Regions from separate parts of the Endozoicomonas lisbonensis genome, predicted to be linked through region 2. Evidence: predicted binding sites of a transcription regulator. Region 2 holds the regulator's gene; each other region holds the start of a gene.

Region 1 (10,739 bases), 620 kb from region 2:
ACTGGCGAAAAACAAGACTGGCCCGCTTTACTTCAGAAATTTCTACGGTCACAGACACTTCGTCATCCAGTCTGGCCGGGCGACGAAAACGTACATCAGCACTGGTCACTGCAAATACTCTGCCCAGCTCACTCATAACCTGATGTCCCACACCAATATGTCGCAACAAATCAGTACGGGCGCGCTCCATAAATTTGAGGTAGTTGGCATGATAAACAATACCGGCAGCATCAGTGTCTTCGTAATAAACCCGCTGAAGGATAGAAAAAGAGGCGTCAGAACTCACGACAGTGTACTCATATACTCAGTTAGGTCATTAAACCAGATCGCTGAAAACCTTGAAAGACTCTGCAGAAACACTCATTAGTGCCACTAATACATTAGTAGCACCAGTGGCACCGCCGGCGGTGATGGTAATGATAAGGTGCGTAATGGTAATCGCGCCATCGAATGGCATCAATGTGTTCACGCTCAAGTTTCTGCAGGTTTTCATTACGCCGGTCCTGCTGCAACCTCTGCTCCATACCCTGCTGGCGCTGCAGCATATCCGCCTGCGGCACCGGCTGGTCATAACGTCTCAGGGCTTCCTGAGCTTCAGGAATGCCCCAGCGGGCAGCCATAGTGTAGTACTTGAAAGCCTGCTCCATAGAGACTGGCACTCCGACACCCCGCTCATAACACAGCCCGGCATGGTACTGGTCAATCGGCAGTTCAGCAGTCCCACTCGTGACTCTGTGGCAGGATGTTTCAGACAGCGAAAAGCCATCCCCAAAGACACCGGGAGCCGTTGGCTGGGCGTCCACCCGAACATTATTGCTGCAACCACCGACCAGCATGGTCAGTATTAGTAAGACACCATACAGCCAATATCTGTGTTCAGGTCTCTCTGTGTAATTCATCATTATTGACCTCTTCTGGTCGATCAGCAGCTCGACCCAGTAATTCTTCCCTGATGCTTTCCAACCCGGCCAGATCCAGCGCTCCACAGCTTTGCATGATCTGTCCCGGATAATGCCCCAGGCCCTTATCTGTTGACCACTGTTCTGCCAGATCGTTCAGAGAACCGACATCACCGATGTCAAGACAGGCAGAAATACTCGACAGCATCATTTCAACACCTTCCAGCGACACGTCAGTATAATCGGTGTCGCAGGTTTTGCTGTGCTGAATATCAGTACCCTCCCCTATCCAGCGGTATACTTTGCTGAACAGTTCACTGAAGCAGACGGGCTTGCTGATAAAGTCGCACACTCCAGCACTGCCAATGCTCTCACGGGTCGTGTCCGACACACTGGCTGAAACTGCTATCACACTGAGCGTTTTGTTATCCGGTTGCTCATGAATCAGCCGGGTTGCTGTCAGGCCGTCCATGACCGGCATTTTCAGGTCCATTAACACCAGATCATAATGGTACTGTCTGCACTGCTCGACAGCTTCAGCCCCATCCGCAGCCTCTTCTACTGTAAAGTTCGCACTGCGCAGGGCGTTACTGAGCATATCCCGATTGGTTTCGCTGTCATCGACCACGAGAATGCGTCGATTATGATAATCCTCTGGAGCTCCGGGCTGCTCCGGCTCATTTTCTACAGCCAATCCTGTATCCACCGTTACCGGCAAATAAGGAATACTGAAGTAAAATTTACTGCCGCGATGCAACTGGCTGGACACCTTCAACTCCCCACCCATTGCCTTAACCAGACGGTAGCTGATCGCCAGCCCCAGTCCGGTTCCTCCCTGCTTACGCCCGGATTTGAGTTGACCAAAGGGCTTAAACAGCCGGGCCTGATCCGCTACACTGATACCCGGACCAGTATCTATCACGGCAAAGCTGAGCCGTCTCCGCGCTCTGTTCACCCGCAGCATAACACTGCCATTGTCGGTAAATTTAACGGCATTACCCATCAGATTGATCAATACCTGCCGCAGCTTCACGCTGTCACCGATTACTTCCGGGCTGATATTCGGGTCAACATCCACGTCCAGAGCCAGCTTTTTTGAACGAGCAACTTCCTTAACGTTTGCCTGTACGGTGCTCAACATACTCTCAAGCACGTAAGGCTGAGAGTCCAGTTCAATACCACTGCTCTCAATTTTGGTCATATCCAGAATATCGTTAATCAACGTCATCAGGTGCAGCCCACACTCTTCCAGTGAAGACAGAGTATCCCGATAACGTTCCGGCACCCGGGCGTCTGCCTGCAGCAACTGCGCATAACCCAGCACACCATTGAGTGGGGTGCGTAATTCGTGACTGATATTGGACAGAAACAGTGACTTGGCCTGACTGGCCTGTTCCGCACTGGTCTTGGCCTGAACCAGCTCTCCTTCAATGCGCTTGCGCTCCGTGATATCCCTCAGAACAATGGAAATCTGCTTTCCCTCTGCCGTTTCCAGCACATTGCTGGACACCTCCATGGGAAAACGACGCCCTGACTCGGTTATCCCTTCTGTAAGGTACTCTTCAACACAATGGTATTCAGGTCTGGCAGGATCAACCGGAGCCAGCAGGGGTTCTTCATAGCGTCGTTCAGGAGCCACCAGCAAAGCCAGAGGCATGTTCACCAGCTGTGACTCGATAAAGCCACACAGCTCCGTGACCTTTCGGTTAACCAGTGAAATAATACCGTCCTGATTACAAATCACTGTTGCATCCGGAGCTGATGCAATCAGCTGCCTGAACTTCTCGGTATCGTTAGTGCGTTCTGTAATATCATTCGCCATCCCCTCAATAACAACCGGCACCTGTCCGGATCCTGCACAGTCTTCACCGGCTACCGTTACCGGCTTCTCATGAGTCGTACAGAACAACTCCACCCGGCGGATACTGCCGTCCTTATGCACCATTTCCACTTCAAAGGCTTCCTCCCACTGACCGGATACCAGCGCTGAAAGCTTATCGGAAAATTCCCGGTTCAAGCTGGAAGGTGACAGAAACTGGTGCATCCTGCCGGCAAACTCCTGCTCACCATAACCAAGGATGGCCTTGATAGAAGGGCTGACATAAGTCACGACTCCGCCCGAATCAAGATTAAAATAAAAATACTGGCCTTTGAGCTGTTGAACCAGATGACCAATATTGTTCGCCCTGGCTTTTTGCAGCGACCGCTCACGATCCTGCAGTCTCTGCAACAGCATATTAAAGCTGTAATCCAGACTGGCCGCTTCATCACAATTACTATCATCCGAATTCAGACCATAAGGCGTAGCAAATTCGTTCATCTGTGACTTCAACCTGTTCAGTGGGCGCGTAATCAGGCCGGATACCGTCCACAGGCAAAATATGGTCAGAATCAACACCAGCGCAATCAGGCCAACACTGATCACCGCCTGACGAACAATGGGTTGCAGGATGCTTTCTTCCAGAATGCTGATACTGAAATACCAGCCGGTAGCAGGAATTGGGGTCGCAGTGACCCACTTCTTTACTCCGCGCACCTCCACCCTGAAATTAATAGACTGCCTGTTATCCGTCACCCGCCGGAATGCCTCATCAAAAACAGCACAGGGCGGCTTACCTGAATGGGTTTTAATGGGGCGGGCAATAAAATCAACCAGTTCACCGGTATCTTCACGGGTCACGTTGATCTGGCTGTAACCATCACAGGGACCGCTGTTAATAAAAGTGCGCAGCTCCCTGTTCTTCTCCAGAGAAATACTGTTGGCGTAAACCGTAATACCCTCCCGGTCGAGTATGACCAGCCGGGTTTTTGTGTCTGCCCAGATCAATGGAGCCGTTAAAAGTGAGCCGTCAATATCAATCCGCAGTACAGCAAAGGCACCATCACGAAACCATACCGGCACCATATAAGTAGAGCGAAACACCGCAGGCTGGCTGGAAACACGGTTAACATACCAGTTCGGTTTTACTCGTTGCCCACTAAGATATTCCTGTAAAAGCGCTTCAGGCAGGCCGGGGACGGAATAATGGTCAGGCATTTTGGAAAACTGGTCTGCACGTTTACTCCAGTAACGATTTTTTTCCGGCTGTGCAGGAAAAATCAGCCCAACCCCCAGCACCAGTCGCGCATTTCCCAATAACCTGGATGCATTCACAGGCACTGCACTCAGGTTATCCGATGAAGGTTGCTGATCCAGCAACAGCCCCAGGCTCTTACCCGCCAGATGTATTTCCTGCAAATGTCCGTCGATGACACTGGCATAACGAAGGCTCTGTTCCAGATGACTGCGACTGATTTCCACAGAAGCGGCGTGAAAGGTGAAATAAAGATACACAGCCGTCACCAGGCTATAGAAAACCACAGCAGGTGCAAGGGTAAATAACGTAATCTTTTGCCTGATTGAAGTAGACATAAATCGTTTGATACGTTTTGCGCCCCGGATTCTGTTCCAGCCTTAATACATCATTCCCCCAGCGGAGAAACTGCCTGCAATGAGCAGAAGATATTGTTGCAGCTAAAGAAACAGTCGCCTGCCCGTACGCAGCGTCCTTTGACTACAAATTGAGGTCAAGTCACAACATAGACAGTTAACGGGACTCCAGCCAATTGAATTTAATCCGATCGACAAAAAAACGGGTATCAATAGAAGTGCAGGAAAGGCTATGAAAAGTGAAGAGGCTTCTGACTCTCAGAAATGTTCGCAGGGGGCAGAAGTCCCCCTGACAGATCAACAACGGTTACTCTTCGCCGCTCAGACCAAAATGCGTATAGGCATGCCTGGTGACCATCCGGCCACGAGGTGTGCGCATGATGTAGCCCTGCTGGATAAGATAAGGTTCCAGTACATCTTCAATGGTATCGCGTTCTTCGCTGATGGCCGCTGCCAGACTGTCTACCCCGACCGGGCCACCATCAAACTTCTCAATCATAGCCAGCAGCAGGCGCCGGTCCATATGGTCAAAACCACTGGCATCAACATCCAGCATATTTAGTGCAGCATCTGCCGTAGACTCGTCAATCAGGCCACTGCCTTTCACTTCCGCAAAGTCACGCACCCGGCGCAGCAACCGGTTAGCAATACGAGGAGTACCACGGGAACGTCTGGCAATTTCTCTGGCCCCCACCTCTTCAATATCCACTCCCAGTATTCCGGCAGAACGCACCACAATATGCGTCAGGTCTTCAATACTGTAGAACTCAAGCCGCTGAACGATACCAAACCGGTCTCTCAGTGGTGACGTCAGCAAACCGGCCCGGGTGGTAGCCCCCACCAGAGTAAACGGAGGCAAATCCAGTTTAATAGAGCGGGCAGCGGGTCCTTCACCGATCATAATATCCAGCTGATAGTCTTCCATGGCTGGGTACAACACCTCTTCAACCACGGGACTCAAACGGTGAATCTCGTCAATAAAAAGAATATCGTTGGGTTCCAGATTGGTCAGAAGCGCTGCCAGATCCCCTGCTTTTTCCAGTACCGGCCCTGACGTGGAACGAATATTACTGCCCATTTCATTGGCAAGAATATGAGATAACGTGGTTTTACCCAGTCCGGGCGGGCCAAAAATCAGGGTATGATCCAGGGCATCCTGACGCAGACGAGCGGCCTGAATAAAGATTTCCATCTGTTCGCGAACTTTTGGCTGACCTACATAGTCTGCCAGCTTAACCGGACGGATCGCCCGATCCTGTGCTTCCTCAACAGGGCGCGGTGCCGCTGATATCAATCGATCTGCTTCAATCATTTCAAAGCCTGCTATACAATCCTCTCAGCGTATCATTTCGTTGTCAGAAAACGAATCACAGCTGAAAATTTTCGCTATCCTTGGTATCCCGTTGGCTTTTCAAAATGCCTTTCAGGTTTTAATCAGTACAAATGAACCAGATATCCAGTCCATCTCACTATCAATATGGTCGTGGGCTCACCTGCTCAGTGATAGCCTCCATCCTGTTCGGCATTACGCCATGGCTGGTACAACAGCTTTATATCAGTGGCAACCAGCTGTTCTGGGTACGCATGCTGACCGGAAGCCTGTGCCTGATGCTCACCATTACGCTAAGCGATCAATGGCACGATGTGAAAAAAATGCTCAGCCATCGCCGCAACCTGTTGTTTCTGATACCCGGCACGGCACTGGTCGGCATCCAGTGGTGGCTGTTTGTCTGGGCGCCAGTCAACCAGCAAACCAAAGAGCTGGCACTGGGCTATTTCCTGTTACCACTGACACTGGCACTGACCGGCTGGTTGTTTTATGGCGAAAAGTTGAGCCTGCCCCAGAAGCTGGCCATTGCCCTGGCAGTGCTCGGAGTGGCTGTTGAACTGTGGCAACAGGGTCAGCTGCCCTGGGTAGCCCTGGTGGTTGCCGGGCTTTACCCGGTTTACTTCATGGTGCGCCGGAACGTAAAAGCCAGCGTGGTCACCATCATGCTCTTTGAGCAGTCACTCTTTCTGCCATTTGCCCTCTACTTTCTGCTGCAAAACAGCGAGTTCACCCTGCTGGTACAGAACACACCTTCCCTGTGGTTCCTGCTGCCTCTGTTTGGCATTATCTCGGTCTGCTCCATGCTGATGTATGTCAACGCCTCCAACAAACTGCCTTTCAGCCTGTTTGGTCTGTTGTCTTATCTGGAGCCCGCTCTCATCTTTGTGGTCGCGATAGCCATATTGCAGGAGTCGTTTGAAGCGGCACAATGGGTCACTTATGGTTTAATCTGGACCGCAACCCTGATCGTGGTGATTGATCTGATCAGACTGCTTCCGAATCAGGTGAGCCACCAGAAAAAAGCATCAAAACTTCATACAGAGCAGCGTTGACGGGTTCCTCCGTCAACAATCTCTTTGCCAGCGAGGTGGTTGACTCAGGCTTTAAATCATACTTTTCAGTGACTGACGGATGATTTCTTCCGCTTCCATACCTTCCACAAATATCTTACCGACCACTTTACTGGCATCCTGCGGCTTGTAACCCAGAGCCACCAGAGCGCTGACAGCCTCTTGCTCGGTATCCCTCGCCGCTTCTGCCATAGCACTGCCCACAATCATTGGCTTACCATCCAGGAGCGGTGAAGACTGCCAGCGGTCAAGCTTGTCCTTCATTTCAACAATTAAGCGCTCTGCTGTTTTCTTGCCAACACCCGGCAGTTTCACCAGGGTGGCACTGTCATTTTCATGCACACAACGTACAAAAGTCTGCGCATCAATCCCTGACAGCAGCGTTAGCCCCAGCTTCGGCCCCACTCCATTCACTTTAATCAGGGTTCGAAACAGCTCCCGCTCTTCACGACTACCGAAACCATAAAGCAGCTGGGCATCTTCACGTACCACAAAATGCGTGAATAAAACCACTTCCGCACCTGCCTCCGGAAGCTGATAAAACACCGACATCGGTGCTTCGACTTCATAACCCACCCCGCCGGCATCCACCAGCAAATGGGGGGGCTGTTTCTCTACCAGAGTTCCACGGATTCTTCCTATCATTTTCAACCTCTTAGCGTCCCGCAGACTGACCAGAGCGTAAGAATGTCTAACAATGACCGGCCTGCTACGAACTTTGTATTTTCCGCCAGCTCTAAAACAACTAACGCATTAAAATCACGCATCCTGGAATACGCTTATGGAAAGACTCAAGACCTTCTTCAACTCCCTGTGGCAACTGCTCCCCAACGCAGGTCTGGCCAGCGAATACCACCCGGCTATTGACGGCGGAGCCATACCGATTCCCTTTATCGTGTCACAACGTATCCTGCTGAACGATATGATCCATAAACAGGAAGGCGCCCCCACTCTTCAGCCCCCTGCCCGCAGTTTCACTGGTTATATGCAGGGTTATACCAGTCTTCCTGTAAGAGACAGAGCTTTGAGCGCCCTGCGCAGTGCGCATCTCGCCGGCGCCCGCCACCTGATACCGGATATTGCCCGTTGCGCTCTGGATGCCGGACTGCAGGCCAGTGACCTTGAACTGGTCGCGAAAGGCCAGATATCCAGCGGCTGGACTATACGGGAAGCGCTAATTTTGCGTGTTGCAGAAGCGCTTTATCAAGAACAAGCCATCAGTGAACAACACTGGAAGCAGCTGAAACAGATCTACAAACCCCAGCAGATTCTGGACCTGTTGCTCTGCTGTGCCGCCTTCCACTTATGTGTTCATCCAAATTAGACTAAGCTTTCCAGACTGAACTATTCAGACCGGGCTATCTTCCGGTCAGGCGACGATTTCTTGTTCCGCTCACCCCTGCCATTCTCACCAGGCTGGCACGGGTATGGGCATGACAAAGGGCAATTGCCAGCGCATCGGCAGCATCTGCCTGTGGTGTTGAACTGAGTTTCAGGATCGAAGTCACCATATGCTGAACCTGATGCTTATCAGCCGAACCTTTACCTACCACGGCCTGCTTGACCTGACGGGCAGAATACTCCGCCACTTCCAGCTTATGATTGACAGCTGCCACAATCGCCGCAGCACGAGCCTGCCCCAGCTTCAATGCAGAGTCTGCATTGCGCGACATAAACACCTGCTCAATGCCCACGCTTTGCGGACAGTACTGCTCCACCAGGGTCGAAACACTGTCATAAATCTGCTGCAGTTTTTCCGGCAGTGAAGCGTCTCGAACACGGATACAACCTGAAGCCACATAGTGGCACTGGTTACCTACCTCTTCGATAACGCCATAGCCGGTCACACGGGACCCGGGATCAATACCCAAGAGTATGGCCATGTAGAATTCTTCTCAAACACGCTATTCAAAAAAACAGCATACTGTACATTTATACAAGTTTCTAGACAGTACAATCGTGCAAATCACACTTACAATTCAAAACACGAAGATTACGAAATTCTCCTACGACAATCTGCCAGCCTTGCATAAGCTGGGAACCATCGATTATTCGGTGATGATTATGCGAGATACACTAAAAACTCTAATGACCCTGACCGGAGTGGTGATAATACTGTTTATCATTGTGATGGGGATTAATCTCTGGATGTAACCAGTCACTGGCTTTTTTTATAATCAGAACCAGCCGGTGAATAGACGACTATAGAATTCTAACAGGCACCAGGCTGGCTTCCGGGAATGTTCACCAGCCCTGGCGCTCTTATCAATCAGCCCAGCTGCTCTATGATTTCCGCAGAGATATCCGCATTGGTGTAAACGTTTTGCACGTCGTCCAGGTCTTCCAGACGATCCACCAGCTTCATGATTTTCTCTGCGCCATCCTTGTCCAGCTCGGTCTGAACGTCGGCTACCATGGCAACTTCCGCTGCCGCTGCAGTGAAACCTGCCGCTTCCAGCGCATCTTTTACCGCCATGAACTCCGTCCAGTCGGTCACCACTTCGAAGGAGCCATCATCGTTAGTCACAATGTCTTCAGCACCGGCTTCCAGGGCGGCATCCATCAGGGCTTCTTCTTCAATACTGTTGTCGAAGAAAATCTGACCACGACGCTCGAACATATAAGCAACAGAACCGTCGGTACCCAGATTGCCACCGTGCTTGTTAAAAGCATGACGCACTTCCGCAACCGTACGGTTACGGTTATCTGTCAGGGTTTCAACCAGAACTGCGATACCACCCGCACCGTAACCTTCGTAGGTCACTTCTTCCATGTTGGAGTCGTCATCACCGCCAGCACCACGGGCAATTGCGCGATTGATGGTGTCACGGGTCATGTTCGCACCCAGAGCCTTATCAACCACCTGACGCAGCTTCGGGTTATCTTCGATGTTGCCACCGCCCTGCTTCGCCGCAACCACCAGCTCACGGATGATCTTGGTGAAAATTTTGCCACGCTTGGCGTCCTGAGCCGCCTTACGGTGTTTGATATTGGCCCATTTACTATGACCTGCCATAGGAAATACCCTTTATCTCAATTTTTTCGTGCCGGACTTCACCCACATTGTTGACAAAATCAACGCATGAATAAAGTCCGATCGTTCGTTTAGTGACTGGTCGCAGACGCCGGATCACGGCGGATACGGATGTTCAGGTCGCGCAGCTGAGTGCCGTCTACTTCGCCGGGAGCCTGAGTCATCACACAGGCGGCAGACTGAGTTTTCGGGAAGGCAATCACTTCACGAATGTTGTCAGTACCGCAAATCAGCATCACCAGACGATCCAGACCAAACGCCAGACCAGCGTGTGGAGGCGCACCGTACTTCAGAGCATCCAGCAGGAAGCCAAACTTCTCGCGCTGCTCTTCTTCCTGGATATCCAGAACGCCGAACACAGTCTGCTGCATTTCTTCACGGTGGATACGAACGGAACCGCCGCCCACTTCGTAACCGTTGATCACCATATCGTAAGCACGGGACAGAGCCGTAGCCGGATTAGCAGCCAGTTCTTCTGCGGAGCAGGTTGGTGCAGTGAACGGATGGTGCAGTGCTGTCAGTTTACCATCGTCGGTTTCCTCGAACATTGGGAAGTCAACGACCCACAGCGGTGCCCACTCTTTAGTGAACAGATTCAGGTCTTCACCCAGCTTGCAACGCAGTGCGCCAAGGGCTTCGTTAACGACTTTCTCTTTGTCGGCTCCGAAGAAGACGATGTCCCCGTTCTTGGCTTCCAGACGTTCCATGATCTTCATGGTGACGTCGTCGCCCAGGAATTTGATGATTGGAGACTGCAGGCCATTCGCACCGTTTTCAATCTCGTTCACTTTGATCCACGCCAGACCTTTGGCACCATAGATGCTGACGAACTTGGTATAGTCGTCGATCTGCTTACGGGACAGCTCAGCACCACCGGATACTTTCAGCGCCGCAACACGGCCTTTTGGATCTTCAGCAGGTCCTTTGAAGACCTTGAATTCTACGCCAGCCATCAGATCAGCTACGTCAACCAGTT
Region 2 (10,739 bases):
AGAAGGGGGTAAAGACTGGAAAGGGCTGTTGAATGAGTTCTATGCAGGATTCAGTCAGAAGCTTGAGCATGCCGAAATGGAAGCAGGCGGTATGCGCAGCAACGATCCGTCGCCAACGGACATTGCCTGCCCTGAGTGTGGCCGGGATATGATGATCCGTACCGCAAGTACCGGCGTCTTCCTTGGCTGTTCCGGTTACTCCCTGCCTCCGAAAGAGCGCTGTAAAAGCACTATCAACCTGGTGCCGGGTGAAGAAGTTCAGGATGCTGATGATGAAAATGCAGAGGTTAACGCCCTGCGTGCCATGCACCGTTGTCCAAAATGCTCCACAGCGATGGAAAGCTACCTGATTGATGAGCAGCGTAAACTGCATGTTTGTGGTAATAACCCGGACTGCGATGGTTATGAGGTCGAGAAAGGTCAGTTCAAGATAAAAGGCTATGATGGCCCGATACTTGAGTGTGACAAGTGTGGCTCTGAGATGCAGCTCAAGAGCGGGCGCTTTGGTAAGTATTTTGGTTGCACCAACTCTGAGTGCAAAAACACCCGCAAGTTACTGAAAAGTGGTGAGGCGGCACCGCCCAAGATGGACCCGGTGCCTATGCCTGAGCTGAAGTGTGTCAAGGTCGAAGATCATTACATCCTGCGTGACGGGGCGTCCGGTCTGTTTCTGGCTGCCAGCCAGTTCCCCAAGAACCGTGAAACGCGTGCGCCGCTGGTGAGTGAACTGATACCACATCAGGCTGAGATTGATCCTAAATACCACTATCTGCTGGATGCGCCGCGTCAGGATTCGGAAGGAAATCCGGCTGTTATCCGCTATAGCCGTAAGACCAAACAACAGTACGTGATGTCAGAAACGGCTGGAAAGGCAACGGGCTGGAGCGCTACCTTCGAAGAAGGTAAGTGGATTGAGAAGCAAACTAAAAAGCGTGCCGCTAAAAAAACCTGAATGTCCTGACCTTACAAAGCCTCCGGCGCAAATGACGACGGAGGCTTTTTTCTTCAGATGCCATACATTAACGCATTGATTTGTGTAAACAGGGATTAATCATGTCGGACTGGTCTGCTAACACCAATAAAAGATTACACTTTGCCCGTATCCAACTCAATGCCTGGGAGTCAGCTGGGCATCAGGAAGCCCCCGCTTTCAGGGAAGGCTTTATACTGCAGCTGCAACTGGCCTGGCGATCATTGCTGGCTGAAATCCTGGAGTCCTATCGAGTTTCGTGTGAGGTGGCGCCATCGTTTACTGAAGCCCTGTCGCTGATCAGGGAGAAGGGCGAAGTCGCTTCTGAGTTTACACAGTTGGAAGCCCTCTTAGATAACAGCTGGTTAAAACAGCTGGAAGTATACTGGCAGGGTCTTTTTATTCCTTATCAGTATGAAGGGTTGCCACAGGGCGATGGCTTGATTCAGTTGGTCACTCAGGAAGAAGAGGGTGAAAACGCCAGCCTGACTGTAGACGGTGGAAAGGATTGTTTGAAGCGATTTAAAGAGCTGGTGGGGCATTTCCGGAATTTCAACCTTGAATGGTAGTAAACACTCTTTAGCAGATGTTTATTGATGTCAGTCAAAAAGGAAAACGTATTTAAAATACCTCGACATGAAACCGGTTACATTTCTGTTGCAACTCCGATATAGTGAAATCCGGGAATGAGAAACAACCAAGACGAGGCCATTCAGATGACAAAAATTATGCTGTGCTGTTCAGCTGGTATGTCTACCAGCATGTTGGTTAAAAAAATGCGAGAGGCTGCCGCTGAGCTGAACCAGGACATTGAAATTGATGCGTATGGAGCAGGTCAGTTTGATGAAATGGTTAAGGAGTTTGACGTGGTTCTACTAGGGCCACAGGTCAAGTATATGCTCAATGACCTTAAGAGCCGTGCTTCAGCTTACAATGTTCCTGTAGAAGCCATCACACCACTGGACTATGGAACAATGAATGGCTCTAAGGTTTTGCAGTATGCATTGTCGCTGACAGCCTGAGAGGATAAAGCCCGGACCCCTCTCCTGTCTTATGGTTCGGGCTTTATTTAGTAGAGTTTGATCTGTCTCTCATTATTAATTTATCTTCCTGTCACCAACTTGAATTTTTCGTTTTTATGATTCAGTCTGTTGCCTCGGTAAATACGGAGTGAATCTTTATGTCTGCACCGCCTTTGGAAATTGTTGAACTCAGGACGGGAGAAATCGTACTGCGTCGTAGTGACGATCCAGATGCCGAACCGCTGCTGACCCTGAAGTTTTCTGACGAAGCTCACAGTTGCCTGCTGGAAGACTATCTGCAGGTGGCTAAAGCGATGTTTGATGCCGGGATGCTGGAGCTGGCAGCGGTTACCAGTCCACACCGGAATGAAGATGACACCTGCGAACACCGGGTACTGCACTGACCCGCATTTTCCTCGCAAGCTTTCAGGCCGCATCCCTGCTTCTGATGGTCAGGCAGTTACACTGTCCGCTGCGGGCAGCATCTTCGAGTTTGGAAAGCTCTTCCTGATCCATCTGGTTTATCCAGCTGATCACGGTATGGCTGGTGCCACAGGCAAGAGCCTGGTAAGTGAGATCCAGTGGCTGCTTGCGGCTGGCGCGGTTGAGTACCCTGACATTGCAGCTGCTGATACCCTCTGACTTTAGCCACTTAATGGTTTGGGTAGGGTTGTTGTCAGACAGGATCAGGGTGAGCCAGCGCTGTTCTTCTTCGTTGGCCAGCTTGGACAGGACTGGGGATAGAAACAGCCCTGACTGCCAGGCAGGGCCGGACAGAATCAATTCATTCACTCTGGGTTTATCTGATCCCCTTGAACGGGATGTAACTGTGTGCGTTCGCATAACCTTCCTCCTCCACGAATGTCATCAGTGCCTGATTACACCGACACTCAAGCCTTCAATGGCAAACAGGTCCTGAGTCAAATCGACGACAATGGTTTCAAACTCTTCGTTTTCGGGGTGCAGCAGTACGGTGTTCTTTTTTTTCTCAAACCGTTTAACGGTGACTTCATCGTCAATGCGTGCCACAACTACCTGACCATTACGCACGTCAGTTGTCTTGTGAACCGCCAGCAGGTCGCCATCAAGAATGCCGATGTCTTTCATGCTCATGCCTTTAACACGCAGCAGAAAGTCAGCTCTGGGGGTAAAAAAGTCGCCTTTGAGTTGCAGGTGGTCTTCAATATGTTCCTGCGCCAGAATCGGACTACCAGCAGCCACCTGACCAACCACCGGAAGGCCGTCAGTATTGGCAGCATCAGGAATACGGATGCCACGGGACGCTCCGGGGGTCATCTCAATAGCGCCTTTGCGCGCCAGGGCTCTCAGGTGTTCTTCAGCAGCATTAGGGGAGCGGAAGCCGAACGTTTTGGCAATTTCAGCCCGTGTTGGTGGAAAACCGGTACTTTCGATATGGGATTTGATGAGTTCCAGTATTTCAGACTGTCGTTTGGTGAGCTTGATCATGATGGTTAATCTGTTTTTATATACAGTGACTGTAATTATATACAGTAATTCTGCTGTTTCAAGCTGTATATCACTGATCGTATCTGTTTCGGCCTATTTTCTTGACAGCGATTCTGTTTAAAACGAAAGTATTAAACAGCTGTTTGAAACTCGGAGAGTACAGGCATGGGACAGGGATATACGGTTACAAAAATTCTTGATGCGGCGGAAGCGCTCTTCGCTGAACATGGCTTTGCGGAAACTTCGCTAAGATCGATTACGGGCAAGGCCGGGGTTAACCTTGCGGCAGTCAATTATCACTTTGGGTCAAAGAAAGCCCTGATTCAGGCAGTGTTTGCCCGTTACCTGGACCCATTTGCAGCCAACCTGCAGAACAGTCTGGATGCCCTTAAGGATGAGCCACCTGAACTGGAGGCTGTGCTTAACCTGCTGGTTGACCAGATCATAGCGGTCCAGCCGCGACACGATGATGACCTGTCAACCTTTATGAAGCTGTTAGGGCTTGCCTACAGTCAGAACCAGGGACACCTTAAACACTATCTGACAGAAGCTTATGGCAAAGCTTTTCACCGTTATTATCTGTTACTGAAAAGCGCCTGCCCGACATTACCGCCTGCGGATATGTTCTGGCGCACCTACTTTATCCTGGGTTCTGCTGTTTTCACCATGTCCGGTGTGGAAACTCTTCAGGCTATTGCCAAACGCGATTTCGCGATAGAAGATTCTATGGTGACGATCCTGCGGCGCATGGTACCGTTTATGGCGGCAGGTCTGCGAGCGCACTCTTGATTTCGCGCACCGGATTTCGCTCACCTGATTGATAGTCTGGTTATGCCGATAACCGGATAGTGTTAATAAAAGGCTGAATGATTGTGCATATAACGGTTCATATTCCCAGTCAGGAACTGATTCTTAGTCAGGACGATGGTCAGCGTATTCATTACCCTGTGTCTACAGCCAGTAAAGGTACAGGCCAGCAGGAAGGCAGCTGGCAAACCCCCCTGGGCCGGCATGTGATTCGTGCCAAAATCGGGAGTGGCCTGCCAGAACACGCCGTATTTGAAAGTCGTCGTTTTACCGGGGAAGTGTATTCTGAGGCGTTAAAGGCAAAGTATCCGGGTCGTAAAGACTGGATACTGTCCCGTATTATGTGGTTAAGTGGACTGGAGCCGGGTTTTAATCGCCTGGGAAATGTCGATACCATGCGACGCTACATCTATATTCATGGTTCGCCGGATACTGCTGAAATGGGTAAGCCCGGCTCCAGAGGGTGTATAAGAATGCATGGAGCCGACATTATCGACCTGTATGACCGGATTCCTGCAGGTACGACGATTGATATTCTTGAGGATTAGTGTGGACTTTCCACAGAGCTATCTATGAGCTATCCAGGGGGCTATTAATGAGGCTATCAATGAAACAAGGTGTTCTGATCGTTGATCTGCCGGGAACTGAACTGACCAGTGCCGACCGGGATTTTCTGGCACATACCGGTATTGCCGGAGTGTTGCTGTTTGCACGAAACTATTCCAGCCGTGACCAGTTACAGGCCCTGGTTCAGGATATACGACAGGTACGTTCCGACCTGATTATCATGGTGGATCATGAAGGTGGTCGGGTGCAGCGATTTAAGGACGGGTTTGTGCGCTTGCCGGCAGCCGGGCAGCTGTCGCGTTACTATCAAAGAGATCCTCAGGGCGCTTTGAAGCTGGCCAGAGATACCGGCTGGCTGATGGCGTCGGAACTACTGGCCATGGATGTCGATCTGAGTCTGGCTCCTGTGCTGGATCTTGATCTGGGTAAAACCGATATTGTCGGGGATCGTGCATTTGGTTCGGAACCTGAACAGGTCATTCAGCTGACAACCGCCTGGATTGAAGGAGTCAGGGAAGCTGGAATGGCCTGCGTGATAAAACACTTTCCGGGGCATGGCAATGTTGACGGGGATTCTCATCTGATTCTGCCCGAAGATAATCGTTCTTTTGATGAGATTTCTGCCAGCGATATGCTACCTTTCAGGGAAATCATAGGGCAGGGTGCTGATGCGGTGATGCCTGCCCATATTGTGTTTTCTGAAGTCGACGATCAGCCTGCCGGATTTTCCCGTCGCTGGTTGCAGGACATTCTGAGAGATCAGCTGGGTTTTTCAGGTGTCGTTATCAGTGATTGTCTGACGATGGAAGGGGCAGCCTCTGCCGGGAGCTTCCTGAATCGTGTTGAACAGGCTCTGACGGCAGGTTGTGACCTGCTTATTCTCAGCAGCAGGATTGGAGCCATGGAAGTGTTGCCCGAACTGGCACGGTTAAGCCGCCAGCACTCGGATATTTCAACGCTTAAGGCTTCTGTCGCCGTGGACTATGAGGAATTGATTGCTTCTGAGCGGTACCTCTCCTGCAAGGATCGAATTGATTATCTGCGTCAGCGTTATGGCTGATTAAGAACGGACTGATACTGTTATCCGGAATGTGCGTAATCAGGACTATTTTCCGAGGGGGCGTTTGCACCGTTGATGGTGCGAAAGGCTGTGTCGCTATACCAGTGTGCCTTCAAAGCTTCCATAGGTAGCCTCAGTTACAGTGGTTAATGGGGGAGGGGAAGCCGGAGAAAAGCATTTTAAAACTTCTGACTGGTAAGAGGAGCCCATGACCGTTACGGTTACAGACTCAGGGAAAAATGACTGGTCACTTGTTACTCTTACCGGAAAAGGGTAAGTGTTCGAGTCGGTATCAATGACCCCAATACTAGCATTAACTCCCCAGGGCAGAGTCAGGTTTGCAGTTAGGTATTGATCAAAAGGGTTGCGGATAACATAGCCTACAGCTTCACTTTTAAATCGGATCTGGAATGGAATATTAGGAGGACGGCGTAACATTAGCTCTACCTGTATTTGTACCTTCAGAAAAGGAACATCATACTGCTGCATTTGACAAGTACCAATGATAAAAAACTGACTGAAACCGATAGTCGTTTGACCGTCAGGGTTGCGGGTAGCTTGTGAATGTCAGTCTGTCCTTATAATTAAGGTCATTCCGGTATTTAAGCCTGAACCGCTTATGCCGATAGCTCAGGCATGAATATTCTTATTGTTGAAGATGCCAAAGACCAGCGTCTGATGCTGTCAGTGGTGTTACGCAAGAAAGGTCACCAGGTACTCGAAGCGGCAGACGGCAAAGAGGCTCTGGCGATATTGCAGCAGGATAAAACGGTCAGGATTGTGATCAGTGACTGGATGATGCCGGAAATGGATGGCATTGACCTGTTGAAAGCTATCCGTGGCAGTGAGATTGAACATTACACCTACTTTATTCTGCTAACGGGCAAAACGGAACGGGAAGCCGTTGTCGAAGGTATGAACTGCGGTGCGGATGATTTCCTCACCAAGCCTGTGAATTTCGAGGAGCTGGATGCGCGGCTTAATGCCGGTCTGCGGATTATTCAGCTGGAAAGCACCCTGGAAGAGCGAAACCGGCAGATTTCCAGGGCGATTGAAATTATAGAAAAAGATCTTGAATCCGCTGCCGCCACTCAGGCCGGATTACTCTGTCAGCCAGCCACTATTCAGCACGTCAGCTTTAACTGGTTTTTCCAGCCCAGTCGTATTCTGGGTGGGGATATGTTTGGTTATCAGGCACTGGATGGCGAGCATGTCAGCTTTTATCAGCTTGATGTGGCAGGGCATGGTATACCGTCGGCACTGTTCAGCTTTACCCTGAATAATATTATGTCTGAAACCTCAGACAGAGGCGGCATTGTTAAAGACTTTATGGATAAGTCGCCGTTCTATAAGGTTCGCCCTGTAGAAAGAGTACTGGTCAGTCTGAACCGGCGATTTCAGGCTACTGCGGAGTCGATGCTCTATTTCACCATTGCCTATGGGCTGATTAACAGTCGTACCGGACAGGTGCAGATATCACAGGCAGGGCATCCGCCCCCGTTATGGTTACAGATTTCACAATCCAGGGTTGAACCCGTATCCGGAGGGGGGGTTCCGATTGGCATGATGCCGGATATGGAGTATGAATCGACCAGCATCCAGTTGCAGCCCGGTGACCGTCTGTTCCTTTATTCTGATGGTATAACGGAGTGTGAGAACGGCAGTGGCGAACAGTTTGGACAGGATCGTCTGCTGACGTGTCTGAAGGACAGTTTTTCTGATAATCTGGAACAAGCCGTTAAACGGGTCGAACAGCAGGTCAGAGACTGGAATCAAGGCGAAACATTTGAAGACGATGTCACTTTCCTGATTCTGGAATGGAAACCTTGAATAGCCTGGGAGGAAACCATGGCATTTGAAACACGTGAAGAGGGCGTTTTTACAGTGGTTCTGGTCGACGAGAGTCGGCTGGATGCTTCGATTGCTGAGTCATTCAAAGTGTTCCTGTTTGACCAGATTGATTCGGGGAAGGAGAAAATAGTAGTAGATCTGTCCCAGGTTCGATTCATGGATAGCAGCGGTCTTGGCTCTCTTGTCGCCGGGCTGAAGAAAACAGCCGGTTCCGGTTTATTTGCGCTGGCTTCTGCCCAGCCTGCGGTTAAAGACCTTTTCGACCTGACGTCTATGGATAAGCTGTTCTCATTGCATGATAGTGTTGCGGATGCTGTCCAGGGGGACTGAGTATGCCTGATTCCAACCAGCTGCTGAGATTACAGATCGACAGCCAGCTTTCTAATACGACCCTGGTGGCAATGGCAGTAAGAGGCGTATGTGCCATGACGACTTTGTCACCCGTAGAAATTAACCGCCTGGAGTTGTGTCTGGTAGAAATTGTCAATAATGCCATTGAACATGCCTATGGCAATGAGGCAGGGCATCCTGTGGAGATTTGTGTCGGGCTGGAGAAAACCAGCATGAGCATATCGGTCAGCGACTGGGGAACCTCTATTCCCAGTGATGTCATCGATAGCCAGGAGCCAGAAGAGATTAACCCCGATCATCCTGAAACCTGGTTGTGCAGCGGTCGGGGGCTGCATATTGTCAACAAGCTGATGGATGATGTCTCCTATGAGACAGAAGAGGGCAAGAACAGCTTTATTATGAGCAAAGCCCTCAGACACTAACCGCCCTCAGTTTTCAGGGGGTGGTTCTGTTTTTTCGCATCCTCTGTTCCTGTTTTTCCAGCTCAAGCTTCTGTTGTTCAATCTGTTGCTGGATCTGCTGTTGTTGCAGTTGTTGAATCTGTTGCTGCTGTAGTTGATTGAGTTGTTCCTGCTGCATTTTCAATTGTTCCTCCTGAAACGCAGCCGGATCCCTGAAGTCCGGTATTTGCTGACGAGGCTTATCGCAACGTTTGTCGACCGTTAATCCTGCCAGATAGTTGTAGCGCTGACGGAAGGCATCAATCTCAATCTGTTCTGCCTGGCTGAGATCCATAAAGAACCATGGTACTAAAAAGAAAGCACCTGCTACGCCAAGAGCAACATTTTTTCCGGTTTTGTCGGTTTTGGGTACCAGTCTTGATATTTCCAACTCGATAAACCTTAATTCGCTTTCCAGGGCTGCACAGGAACGATTTTCATCGCCATACTGGCGAATCGTCACAGGGTGTGCGGTTCGACCTGCGCAGCCAGACAGTGTGGCTGAAACAAATAGAATGCACAGGCCAAAGATAATGGTTTTGTTGTGGACTGACATAAAGCTCTTGAATTAATTGTTAGCTGAACAAGGATAGTACATATACTATTTATTGCTCACTACTTATCGCTCACTATGAGATTTGGCTTTCTGTCAAAGCTATTCTTTGTTCCGTAGTCAATCAAAACTGAAAAGCCTCGCAATTTCCTCAGCTTTCGCCATGCCTCCGTGGTAGTCAGGGTTTACAGCTAAACGAAGTCGGGATGGACCGAGCGCAACTCGCGGGAACCATATTGCCTGTTGCGGATTCGGAAACTGATCAGACCATACACATCCTACAACGTCTGAATCAAAAATTGGGTGGGTAAATCTTACGTTACATGAGCGCAGCTGGTGCGACTCCAGATACCTGTAAGATCTCGGCATATTTGGCTGCTCTTCTAATATGCCGCCGTAGTCCATGGCATCGATAAGGTAAACAAATATCCTTGGGCATTGACTTTGAACTATTGTATAACCAGCCGCTATTGCACTCAGGCTGGTCAAAACACCTCCTGATATCGAGCCCCGACCCTGACTTTGAGACTGTCCAACATTAAAAGGCGACTCTATTTGAAAGCCTTTTCGAAAAAGATCATAAGGGAGACCGATGTCCGCTTTAAAAACATAACCAGAAAAGTAGCTTTTTATCCCCATTGACTGACTGCTGCGAGCGGTTATGAACCTGAAAGTGAGCTTTCGGCACCTGACTTACGCATAGACGCGCTCTCATTTGAACTCCTCAAACAGGCTTAGCACAAATTGTAGTTAATAACGGGTCTGTTGAGCTGACTTTTTGAGCGATCAAATAATACCAGTTCCACCCGCAGAACATGAATTGCGTAGCCATTCTGGACCCTATACGGGGGCATATTTTCTGACTCGTTGTTCAGGTGCTTTCGTGCGAAAAATATGAATTTTTTTCTTCAGTGCTAATGAGGGAACAGTCTGGCCGATAAATACCAGACCTGCCCCCTGATCTACTTGCTGGAGATATTGATGAAAAAACTGTTGCTAGTTTCCCTGTTAGCCTTGCCCGTCAGTCTTGTTGCCAAACCATCAAAAGATGAAACCGTCCGGACAGGCTCAAAGCCATTAATCAACTCGTCGATTCAGTACGGCATGATGGCCAGTGCTTACCTGAGCAGCCCGGTGGGTATGGTGGTAGAAGGTTATCGCTATCAGTTGCGGAGTCTTTACCTTGCCTACCTGGAGAAAAAGATTCAGGAGCCGGGTAATACTGTGAGTACCATCAATGAACAGCTGCTGTCTGAGTGGATGATGCGGTTGGGGCGTGAAAACGTCGCCCCGGATGTTCTGGTCAAGGTGAAAGCGGATCTTGAAGATAAAATTCGGGACTGGTCAGCTAAACGCATGGCGGGTCGTCTGAGTGACTTTGGTTCCTCACAGGAAGCGTTGCAAACCATTAAAGAGCGTATTGTTGCCTGTGGTGCCAATATACGCCTTTCGTCCAGTAATGAAGACAAGCGGCAGGCGTGTCATGGTATAGAACAGGTAACCCGTAATATTAACGAGGTGCCGGAATCACCTGAAGACCTGTCAGTTAAAATGCAGAAGCTGATTTACCCTTATATAGACCATCTGGCGCAGTTGAAACAGCTTGAATACTATCAGGCGTTCAGGGAAGCCCGTCAGCAGTTCAGGGTCA
Region 3 (10,739 bases), 3.0 Mb from region 2:
AGTCAATGGGTCCTCCCAAACTTCGACCTGTTATATCCTACTGCAGCAACAGCAATCAGCGCTGTTACAACTCAGGTGGATAACAAATGGGATTGCGCGGTAATCGTGTGACACCTTCTAGGTATTCACAACAAGCTAAGCACTAAAAACAGGCAGCATAAGAACAACCACCTACTCAAATCACAACCAGCGAACTTATGAACACGCCCAAAAAAAGCGAGAGGTTAAAATACCGTCTCGCTTTCTTATCAGCTTATGTCCGTACTATTCAAAACCAGCCGGAAAGCTAATGCCAAACTGTCGCCACACACGCAACAAATCAAATGCAAATTTTTCGCATTTAAACACAAAAAAATTGAACTGTCCACTTACTTTTATCGAGCTTTTATCGAGCTTTTATCGAACCATTTTCGTTCAGCAGACGTTATTTTAGCCCTAAAACGTCCTGCATGCTGTAAAGGCCCGCCGGTCTATCAGCCAGCCAGCGCACCGCTCTTAATGCACCGCGGGCATAGATCACACGGTTACTGGCTTTGTGGGTAATTTCAACCCGCTCGCCCTCTGAGGCAAACAGCACCGTATGGTCACCAATCACATCTCCTGCACGAATGGTGGAGAAACCAATGGTTTCATGCTCGCGCACACCGGTAACACCTTGACGACCATAGATGGCACACTGCTTAAGATCGCGGCCCACGGCATCCGCCACAATTTCACCCATTGTCAGGGCTGTCCCGGAAGGTGCATCCACCTTATTGCGGTGATGAGCTTCAATAATTTCAATATCTGCATCTTCATCCATGATGCGCGCGGCGGTTTCCAGCAGTTTGAACACCAGGTTCACACCAACACTCATATTAGAAGCAAAGACGATGGAAATATCTCTGCCGACCTCCTGCAACCGGGCTTTCTGTTCATCATTCAAGCCCGTTGTGCCAATTACAATGCTTTTTCCATGCTCACGGCACAGCTCAACATTGTTCAGGGTAAAAGCGGGCGTGGTAAAATCAATCACGGTATCAAACTGATCGACAACATCCGACAGCTGTGGCGACAACTTTACGCCCAGGGAGCCCACACCAACCAGCTCACCCGCATCAACACCAAGCAGACTGCTACCGGGTCTTTCTATAGCTGCCCCCAGCTCTACCCGCTCATCAGAGGCAATCGCCTCGACAAACATTCGACCCATTCGACCCGCTGCACCAACGACGGCAATTCTTGTTTTTGACATGAGCTTCTCCATGACTCCAGACTTTGGTCATTTAAGCGGACAGTCTAACGCCAGATGACCAAACGGCAACATTATTCCTGAACAACGTTCCTGTCTGCCTCCCTGAATGGAACCCAAAGCACTGCTTACTGTCCAATCGCTGTGTTGGAGTCAAAAACAAGCAGATGGAAATGATTACAAGCAGTACAGAGCAGGGAGAAGCAGCAAATGTGGGGCGCAGCAATGAAATTGAGCCTGTCTCCGGCTTTGTGGCTCGTTGCTTCGAGCGAGTTGTCGCTGCGCTATACGGCAGTTTCTATGGGGAGACCACCAGCACTGACAACACCTTGCTGACAGTCGAGCCAACGCTGCCATACATCGCCACCCCACTGACACTGCGTGAGGTGCTTCACGTCGGCACTCAATCCCCGGTGATGACGAGTCAGAGCAACTCTACCAGAACTCATACAAACAGCCCTCCCCTGTTCACTGCCGACACCCTTTTTCGTGACCCTCTTGAGCCTGACGGTGAGTTAGAGTCCAGTGACGTTTTCGATGACCCCTTCCCGGCTGAGAAAATCGCTGACACCCTGCTCTCCACCTACCTTAGAGCCTCGCCCGGGATTATTGACAGCCACTACGACTATAAAGGCAATTTCTATTATTTGATGCCCTCTAAGGCTGGCCTGCACTTTACTCACCTATGCTCCACTGCCCTGAGCCAAAGCTTTACTGAAGCGGACGAGAAAACCCGACAGGAAGCCATTCAGCATTTTCTTCAATACCGCCAAAGTGCCTGCAACTCTTCTAATAAATTTGCCCAGCGTGCCTTTACCGACTTTGTGAAAGGGGTACACCGGAGTGTCAGCCTTGAGCAGACATTTAAACAGTGGGAGCGCAGGCAGCTTACCTGCGCCGGATTATCAAAAAGCGACACCTCACTCCACAAGCTAATGATTGAGGGACGATTATGCGAGAGCCCCAATCAGCGATTCTTGCTGAACAATGAGGAGGGCTTTTTGGAGAGAAGCTACCGCGCGTTTATGTTTCTACTCAACCGCCTGGTCAGCTCGCCAGATAAAAGACTGTCAATGATTGATATCAATCATGCAGCTGCCATTGTCGGTAGCTCTTTGTGCAGCAAGAACGCCCAGTACGGACTGGTGGTTAAAAAGGCTGAAGACCACCCCGTTTTTATTGAAATGATGCGAGAGTGCATGATCTTTAACAAATCCGGTCTGCCAGAAGACCAGTTTCATGACCGGATGCGAATCTTGCTGAAAGAAAACTTTATCACAAGGGGCCAAATTATATACACCGGGCAGGCAAGGCAAAAAAGACAGCGATCAACCTCTTATTTTGAACTTAATATGGTAAAGGCTGATGACCACGCCACGACTTTCAAGATCGTCTACTGTAGCAAAAGCAAACAGAAGGATGGTCAGGAGGTACTCGACCGCTATTACAAGACAATCGCTACAAAAACAGATGCTCTTGATATTGTTGAAGCCGCCACAGAGGCTTGCTGCGAACTACAAAGACAACACCAGTATGGCGACGGCAATGGACGCATTCAGTTTTTTATGGTTTTGCCCATTTTACTCTACCAGCAGAAACTCTGGCTTAAGGAAACCCTCGATGATCCATGGGATTTAGTGGATTCGGTTTCTCCCAGAGCAATTGCCGAACAACTGTTATCCAGATGCGAACCGAGACAGGTATTCTCTCCCCCCCTTGACTGGCAAGCCGGCATGCCGGAGGCTGAGCGAGTGCGCCTGCTTTGCGCGATGGGTGAGACGGAGGCTCTGACCGAGGCCATCAGCCAGCGACCAGAGCTACTGACCCACACTTTCCGCCCCGCTAATCAGACCTTGCTAACCATCGCCGCCCGCCACAACCAAGGCGATATTGTTGAGCATATTTTAAGTCGCTACCCGGAAAGCGTTGATCAGACGGACATCGCCGGACTGCTTAATTACCTTGAGCAGAGCTCTTTTGACAGTAGAATTATCGGCTTGATCCGAAAGTTCAGGGATCGAGACGCTAACAACTAAGCGCACCTCGCCCCCCGGGGAAACTCGCTCAGGACGCCATATCGTCAAAGAACTTCTTCACACCTTCAAAGAAAGAGGTTTTCTTCGGAGACTGACGCGCCTCCCCTTCCGCTGCAAAGGTGTCTTTCAACTCCTGCATCAACTCTTTCTGGCGTTCAGTCAGCTTCACAGGCGTCTCAACAACTACACGACACATCAGGTCGCCACGACTGCCACCACGAACCGGCGTAACACCTTTGTCACGCAGACGGAACAGCTTACCGGTCTGAGTTTCCTTTGGAATCTTCAGCTTAACGCGGCCGTCAAGGGTCGGCACTTCCAGTTCGCCACCCAGCGCAGCATCAACAAAGGTAATCGGCACTTCACAGTACAGGTTCTTACCATCACGTTGAAAAATCGGGTGGTCGGCAACGCTTACCTGTACATACAGGTCACCGGAAGGGCCACCGTTAACACCGGCTTCACCCTCACCGGACAGACGAATACGATCGCCCGTATCAACACCGGCAGGTACTTTAACGGACAGCGTCTTGTATTCCTGCACACGACCTTCACCGTGACATTCACGACAAGGGTCTTTAATCATCTTGCCGGAACCACGACAGTCCGGACAGGTTTGTTGAACAGCAAAGAAGCCCTGCTGCATACGAACCTGCCCCACACCGCCACAAGTGGTACAGGAGGTTGCCGATGTGCCTTTTTTGGCACCCGTACCATGACAACTGCCACACTCGTTCAGGGTTGGGATACGAATCTTCTTGGTCGTACCTTTAACCGCTTCTTCAAGGCTCAGATCCAGCTGATAACGCAGGTCTGCACCACGCTGAACACTGCTGCGGGAATGGCCACCGCCACCCGCACCGAAGATGTCACCAAACACATCGCCAAAGATATCACCAAAGCCACCGGCACCGCCGCCAAAGCCGCCGTGTCCACCACCCATATTGGGGTCAACACCAGCGTGACCATACTGATCATAAGCAGCCCGCTTCTGATCGTCAGACAGAATTTCAAACGCTTCGTTGACTTCCTTGAAGTGCTCTTCAGCATCTTTGTCATCAGGATTACGGTCAGGGTGATACTTCATGGCCATCCGGCGGTAGGCCTTCTTGATTTCCTTGTCCGAAGCACCCTTTGCTACGCCGAGAACTTCGTAATAATCACGTTTTGCCATCAGTAAAACCCTGAGAGCTGCGGCACTTGTACCCGCAGGCTCTTAAATATTCTTAACCGTTTTCACACCGGGAGCACTCCCGATCATTTAATCTTTTTGTTAAATGCAACAACGCGGGAATAATCCCGCGCTGTCGTTTAACTCACTTCATACCGCAGCGCGGAATGCCGTGCTTACTTCTTGTCTTCTTTCACTTCTTCGAACTCGGCATCAACAGCGTCGTCCGCAGTAGCAGAAGCACCTTCCTGCTGAGCAGCGCCTTCAGCACCCGGCTGTTGCTGCTGAGCTTCAGCGTACATCTTCTGAACCAGACCGGAAGACGCTTCAGACAGAGCCTTGCTCTTCTCTTCGATAGCGTCTTTGTCGTCGCCTTTCAGAGCTTCTTCCAGCTCAGTCAGGGCAGCGTTGATTGCAGTCTTCTCTTCTTCTGTCGCTTTGTCGCCCGCTTCTTCCAGAGTCTTGCGGGTGGCGTGTACCAGGCCATCGCCAGTATTGCGTGCAGCAGCCAGTTCCTCGAACTTCTTGTCTTCTGCAGCGTTGGCTTCAGCGTCCTGTACCATTTGATCGATTTCATCATCGGACAGACCGGAAGACGCCTTGATCACGATGGACTGTTCTTTACCTGTCGCTTTATCCTTGGCGGATACGTTCAGGATACCGTTAGCGTCCAGATCGAAGCTTACTTCAATCTGTGGCATACCACGTGGAGCCGGTGGAATGTCGGACAGGTCGAAACGACCCAGAGACTTGTTCGCAGACGCCTGCTTGCGCTCACCCTGACATACGTGGATGGTTACTGCAGTCTGGTTGTCGTCAGCGGTAGAGAACACCTGAGACTTCTTGGTCGGGATGGTGGTGTTCTTGTCGATCAGAGGTGTCATTACGCCACCCATGGTTTCGATACCCAGAGTCAGCGGAGTAACGTCCAGCAGCAGAACGTCTTTTACATCACCGGCCAAAACTGCGCCCTGGATGGAAGCACCCATAGCCACCGCTTCGTCAGGGTTTACGTCCTTACGAGGCTCTTTGCCGAAGAACTCAGCCACTTTTTCCTGAACCATTGGCATACGGGTCTGACCGCCTACCAGAATCACTTCGTCGATGTCGGACAGATCCAGATCGGAATCCTTCATCGCGATGCGGCATGGCTCCAGAGAACGCTGAACCAGGTCTTCTACCAGAGATTCCAGCTTGGAACGGGTTACCTTAACGTTCAGGTGCTTAGGACCGGTTGCGTCAGCCGTGATGTATGGCAGGTTAACGTCGGTCTGCTGTGCGGAAGACAGTTCGATCTTCGCTTTTTCAGCTGCCTCTTTCAGGCGCTGCATCGCCAGAGGGTCGCCTTTCAGGTCGATACCCTGGTCTTTCTTGAATTCTTCTGCCAGATAGTCGATCAGACGCAGGTCGAAGTCTTCACCACCCAGGAACGTGTCACCGTTGGTAGCCAGTACTTCGAACTGATGCTCGCCGTCTACGTCGGCAATTTCAATGATGGATACGTCGAAAGTACCGCCACCCAGGTCGTAAACCGCGATGGTCTGGTCGCCTTTCCTCTTGTCCATGCCGTAAGCCAGCGCTGCAGCTGTAGGCTCGTTGATGATACGCTTAACTTCCAGACCGGCGATGCGACCAGCGTCTTTAGTGGCCTGACGCTGAGAGTCGTTGAAGTACGCTGGTACAGTGATTACCGCTTCAGTCACGGACTCACCCAGGTAGTCTTCAGCAGTTTTCTTCATCTTCTTCAGAATCTCAGCAGAAATCTGGGGCGGTGCTTTTTTGTCGCCCTTAACTTCTACCCACGCGTCGCCGTTGTCGGCTTCAACGATTTTGTAAGGTACCATCTCGATGTCTTTCTGAACGACGTTATCTTTGTAACGACGACCGATCAGACGCTTGATGGCAAACAGGGTGTTATCAGGGTTGGTAACGGCCTGACGCTTGGCTGGCTGACCTACCAGAATCTCGCCTTCATCCGCAAAAGCGATGATGGAAGGAGTGGTACGGCCGCCTTCAGCGTTTTCCAGAACCTTGGCTTTTTCGCCGTCCAGAATGGATACACAGGAGTTTGTTGTACCCAGGTCAATACCGATGATTTTACCCATGATGGTTATCTCCAGTGCTCTGAATTCAGAGCGTTAAATCTTTGAAAACTGTTTAAATCCGGTTTGCCATCTGCCGTTGTCATCCTGTGTGCTTTACCTGATCAGAGACCGGTAAAGCGTTTTGATGATCCGGAGGTCGATGGCCTTCGTTTTGCTATATGGGATCGCCCGATTTTTTTTCAAGTGTCCGATACAGACTTTTTTCAATTTTTTAAACCAGCTACTTTAAATAGCTGCTTTTTTTATTTGGAAACAACCACCATCGCCGGACGAACCAGGCGGTCATTCAGGGTGTAGCCTTTCTGGAAAACATCCATGACAGTATTGGGTTCCATATCAGGATTAGGCACCATAGACATGGCCTGATGGAAATTCGGGTCAAATGGCTGACCAGCCGGATCGACCTGTTTTACGCCTGATTTTTCCAGGGAAGACAGGAACTGCTTCAGGGTCAGGTTCATGCCTTCAATCAGACCTTCATGATTACCTTCCGCCTGTTCGGCACTTTCAATACCTTTCTCCAGACTGTCTACCACCGGAATCAGGGAGTCGACAAACTTCTCCAGGGCAAATTTGTGGGCTTTTTCAACATCCTGCTGAGAGCGGCGCTTGATATTCTGCATCTCTGCGTGGGCGCGCAGGGTCTGGTCTTTGGCCTGTGCCAGTTGTTCGGTCAGGGTTTCAACCTGCTGTTGCAGCTCGCTGTCCGCAGTCTGTTCTGCTTCATCACCAAGAGGTACACCACCTTCTTCGTTGAGCACGAACTCTTCTACTGTTTCATGTTCAGCCGCTACTGCTTCTTCAGCTACCTGTTCTTCAGGCTTACCGTTTTCAACTGTCATTCCGAATCTCCGGTTGGGAGTCAAATCTTTTACTGATGGGTTATATGGGGCTGGCTTTTGGGGTTTCAAGAGGAGGTGGAAAGTTTTTTGCAAGATGATTACAGACTGAAAGCCTGGCGATAAAGCAAAGCCTCTCCAAACTCAGACTGAGTTCTGGGAGGCTTGCCTTTCTAACGGTTACTCAGAATCGCTGTTTTCTTCTTCAGCTTTTTCGTAAAGTTCAGCGTAAGGTGTAAATGGATCACTTGTTGCACCGCGTGCATCAAAAAAACCTCCCCGAAAGGCGGAAGGGGCCCCTCTTGAAAGGCCAGCACTTCGGAAAGTTATATGAGAAGGTACATCACCTGCCACACTGGCAGGCCCGTAATAATAAGAACCTTGTCCATAGCTCACGAAATCACTAACCATTTGCCTGAGAAAGCTGTGCCAGGCGACATGTTTGGTTTTATGATTACCTGTTTCTTCATAGAAATCTAAAACGTTTAACTCACCAGTCTGCGTACTGACCCTACTAACAAGCTGATTGTTGTTATCGTATAAAGAAAGCGTCAATGCTGATTGCCTAAAGTTATCCGGATGAATCGCAGTTTCTGTAAAAACTCTATAAGCGGAGTGCCGGTTAAAGAATTTTCTCTCGCTTATTGCCCCCATATCAAAAAGATGATCATCCTCGGTGTGAGACCGCGATAACATTACGGCACTACCATCAGGCGACACTTCTGTAAAAGGGTAATATAGATAACTGGTTTGAAAACCTTCACGGTAATTAAGAATCAACATAGGTCTTCCCTTATTCCTGTGATGAGGATCCACATGATTCCTGATGCTGATCGATTGCAATGAAAGACCACTTTCCAGCATAGCTTTTTTTACTTTTTTAGAAAAAACACTGACGTTATCAGCAATCCAACTATCATAAGAAAACTCTCTACTTAGATCGCCAATAGAAACACCTGACTCCAGATTTTTTCTCAAGTCAAAAAAAACATCTGTATTATGAGCCGATTCAAGAATAGTGCTTACTTCAGTAATAATGGTTTTATAAGGACCGACATCAAGTCTTATGTTTCGACCAAGGTCAGTTAACTGCCCTATCTTCTCATTAACCTTATTAAGCAGTGGCCTGTATCCCGGATGTTGCCGCCCCATAGCTTTTAGTTTTTCTACCCATCCCTTTAATTCATCAATCTCTTTTAAGTAGCCTGTCAGCGGAACATTGAGTTGAATTTTTCCGACATCAGGTAAATCCTGAGCAACTTCACCACTACTATCTCCGGAACTTTTCTCAGGAGGAGCAGGCTGCGCTTTTAACAGATCCAGATGCTCTTTACTCGTCTTTTCTCGTATCAGTTGCAGCTTACTCGCCTGGATCCCTGAAGCAATCGGGACTTCTGAAATTTTTTGCATAAGCTCTTCCATGGTTAGCTTTCCTTCAGAAACAGCTTCATTCACCAGTTTTTGCATCTTTATCCTTTCTATCTGGCTTGACTTGAAAAACTGCGTCCACACACCAATAATCTTTTCGGCATCGTACTGTGCAAGCGCTTTGTAAGGTCCACTCGACGTACTTTCTTCAGATAAGCCAGTAGATCGAAAAGCCAGCTCTTTTTGTTCTGGTTTATCCTGGGCATCAGAGGGAGGCAGATATTTCAACGCCTCATTCCCTTTACTCTCTACATCGGTCTTTTCTCTCTGAAAACCCGCTCCCTGCAAAGGACTACCTGCTGAAGATGACATTGGATCCATGATTTTTTCCTTACGTAATAAGCTTTGTACCAGTAAGGAGTTAATAAAATAGAAAAAATTCATTTATTGTCAGGCAGGCCAACCAGACTGTTAGCAACCTTTAATCCTGAAAAACTTTTTCTCCAAGCCTTTACGCCGCAACGACTTCAGGTTACTGTATATATAAACAGTTATACTAAAGCAGCCTCCGGAAGCCGTTATGCTGACCCAACTGTCTATCAGCAACTTCGCCATCGTTGACCAACTTGACCTGGATATTGAATCCGGCATGACCGTTATTACCGGCGAAACCGGTGCGGGCAAATCCATTATGCTCGACGCCCTGGGGCTGGCTACTGGCGACCGTGCCGATCCGGAATGCGTACGTACGGGCGCTGACCGGGCTGAAATTCACGCATGCTTTGACCTGAATCACTGCCCGGATGCCATTAAATGGCTGGAAAACAAGGAACTGCTCAGCGACAACGAATGCATTTTACGCCGGGTCATAACAAAGGAAGGTCGTTCCAGAGCTTATATTAACGGCACCCCGTCTCCTCTCTCAGACCTGCGCGGCATTGGTGAGTTACTGGTCGACATTCATGGTCAGCACGAATCGCAATCCCTGCTAAAAAAGAACAGCCACCGCCTTTTGCTGGACGATTATGCCAATACCCGCAAACTGGCGACAGACGTTGCCTTTATCGCCCACCAGCACAATCGTTTGCAAACGGAACTGGACGAATTGCTCAGCAGCCAGCAGGAACAGCATGAGCGCGTGCAGCTGCTGACCTATCAACTGGAAGAGTTTGAACAACTATCGTTGCAGGAAGGGGAACTCACCGGGCTGGAAAAAGAGCTGCAACAACTCACCCATGCCGAAGCCACGTTGTCAGCCTGCCATCAAATCAACCATATCTGCTCCGACAGCGATGCAGGCAACCTGCTTCAGCAACTCACTCACTGCATGCATCTGCTCGGCGATCTTTCTGTTGACCATTTAGCCATTAACAGCACCATGGAGATGCTTTCATCGGCCCATATTCAGGTAGAAGAAGCCGTAGGCGAGCTGAACCACTTTATTGACCACTTTGACGCCGACCCTCAACGTATGCAGGAAGTGGATGAGCGACTCAGTGCCATATACGATCTGGCGCGAAAACACCGTGTTCAACCCGATGAACTGTTGGACAAACAACTATCACTTGCCACTGAACTGGAAAAAATACAGTTCAGCGATGAACACGCAGACGCCCTGCAAAGCAAACTGGACGAACTCAAACACAAGTATCAGACCAAGGCAGAAAAACTGTCTGAACGTCGTCAGAAAGCCTCCCGCAAACTGGAAAAGCAGGTGATTGCCCGCATGAGCCTGCTGGGAATGTCCCGGGGCCAGTTCAATGTCTCATTAACACCGCACGACACCAAAACCCTTTCATCACTGGGACAGGAAGACATTGAATTTCTGGTCACCACTAACCCCGGACAGCCTCCCCGCCCTCTGGCAAAAGTGGCATCCGGCGGCGAATTGTCCCGTATCAGTCTCGCAATACAAGTGATTACTGCGCAGACCTCCCGCATTCCCAGCATGGTGTTCGATGAAGTTGATGTCGGCATTGGTGGTGGAAC

What was found. Region 2 encodes LexA, which represses DNA repair genes until DNA is damaged. Its sites were predicted from a motif close to TACTGTNTANNTANACAGTA; they were not measured.
Region 1: ruvC (crossover junction endodeoxyribonuclease RuvC) is a predicted target of LexA. The motif match lies at 8,652-8,671, and genes of this name have one in related genera.
Region 3: recN (DNA repair protein RecN) is a predicted target of LexA. The motif match lies at 9,284-9,303, and genes of this name have one in related genera.

The regions. Positions count from the first base shown of each region.
Region 1 is NZ_JBEWTB010000002.1:4,064,078-4,074,816, reverse strand. Features, by position in the region: gene ybgC (tol-pal system-associated acyl-CoA thioesterase) at 1-286, opposite strand, end outside; gene V5J35_RS19400 (SEL1-like repeat protein) at 381-902, opposite strand; gene V5J35_RS19395 (ATP-binding protein) at 877-4,311, opposite strand; gene ruvB (Holliday junction branch migration DNA helicase RuvB) at 4,637-5,641, opposite strand; gene rarD (EamA family transporter RarD) at 5,773-6,711, shown strand; gene ruvA (Holliday junction branch migration protein RuvA) at 6,763-7,374, opposite strand; gene V5J35_RS19375 (carboxymuconolactone decarboxylase family protein) at 7,511-8,053, shown strand; gene ruvC (crossover junction endodeoxyribonuclease RuvC) at 8,088-8,612, opposite strand; gene V5J35_RS19365 (YebC/PmpR family DNA-binding transcriptional regulator) at 8,999-9,745, opposite strand; gene aspS (aspartate--tRNA ligase) at 9,835-10,739, opposite strand, start outside.
Region 2 is NZ_JBEWTB010000002.1:4,680,992-4,691,730, forward strand. Features, by position in the region: gene topA (type I DNA topoisomerase) at 1-952, shown strand, start outside; gene V5J35_RS22120 (DUF6586 family protein) at 1,054-1,539, shown strand; gene V5J35_RS22125 (PTS sugar transporter subunit IIB) at 1,699-1,992, shown strand; gene V5J35_RS22130 (hypothetical protein) at 2,151-2,396, shown strand; gene V5J35_RS22135 (hypothetical protein) at 2,419-2,835, opposite strand; gene lexA (transcriptional repressor LexA) at 2,860-3,459, opposite strand; gene V5J35_RS22145 (TetR/AcrR family transcriptional regulator) at 3,625-4,248, shown strand; gene V5J35_RS22150 (L,D-transpeptidase) at 4,326-4,814, shown strand; gene nagZ (beta-N-acetylhexosaminidase) at 4,874-5,893, shown strand; gene V5J35_RS22160 (hypothetical protein) at 5,990-6,331, opposite strand; gene V5J35_RS22165 (PP2C family protein-serine/threonine phosphatase) at 6,530-7,723, shown strand; gene V5J35_RS22170 (STAS domain-containing protein) at 7,742-8,074, shown strand; gene V5J35_RS22175 (ATP-binding protein) at 8,077-8,517, shown strand; gene V5J35_RS22180 (hypothetical protein) at 8,531-9,091, opposite strand; gene V5J35_RS22185 (hypothetical protein) at 9,209-9,727, opposite strand; gene V5J35_RS22190 (hypothetical protein) at 10,070-10,739, shown strand, end outside.
Region 3 is NZ_JBEWTB010000002.1:1,670,283-1,681,021, forward strand. Features, by position in the region: gene carA (glutamine-hydrolyzing carbamoyl-phosphate synthase small subunit) at 1-6, opposite strand, end outside; gene dapB (4-hydroxy-tetrahydrodipicolinate reductase) at 425-1,234, opposite strand; gene V5J35_RS08460 (hypothetical protein) at 1,405-3,267, shown strand; gene dnaJ (molecular chaperone DnaJ) at 3,296-4,441, opposite strand; gene dnaK (molecular chaperone DnaK) at 4,615-6,543, opposite strand; gene grpE (nucleotide exchange factor GrpE) at 6,786-7,385, opposite strand; gene V5J35_RS08480 (hypothetical protein) at 7,563-9,131, opposite strand; gene recN (DNA repair protein RecN) at 9,331-10,739, shown strand, end outside.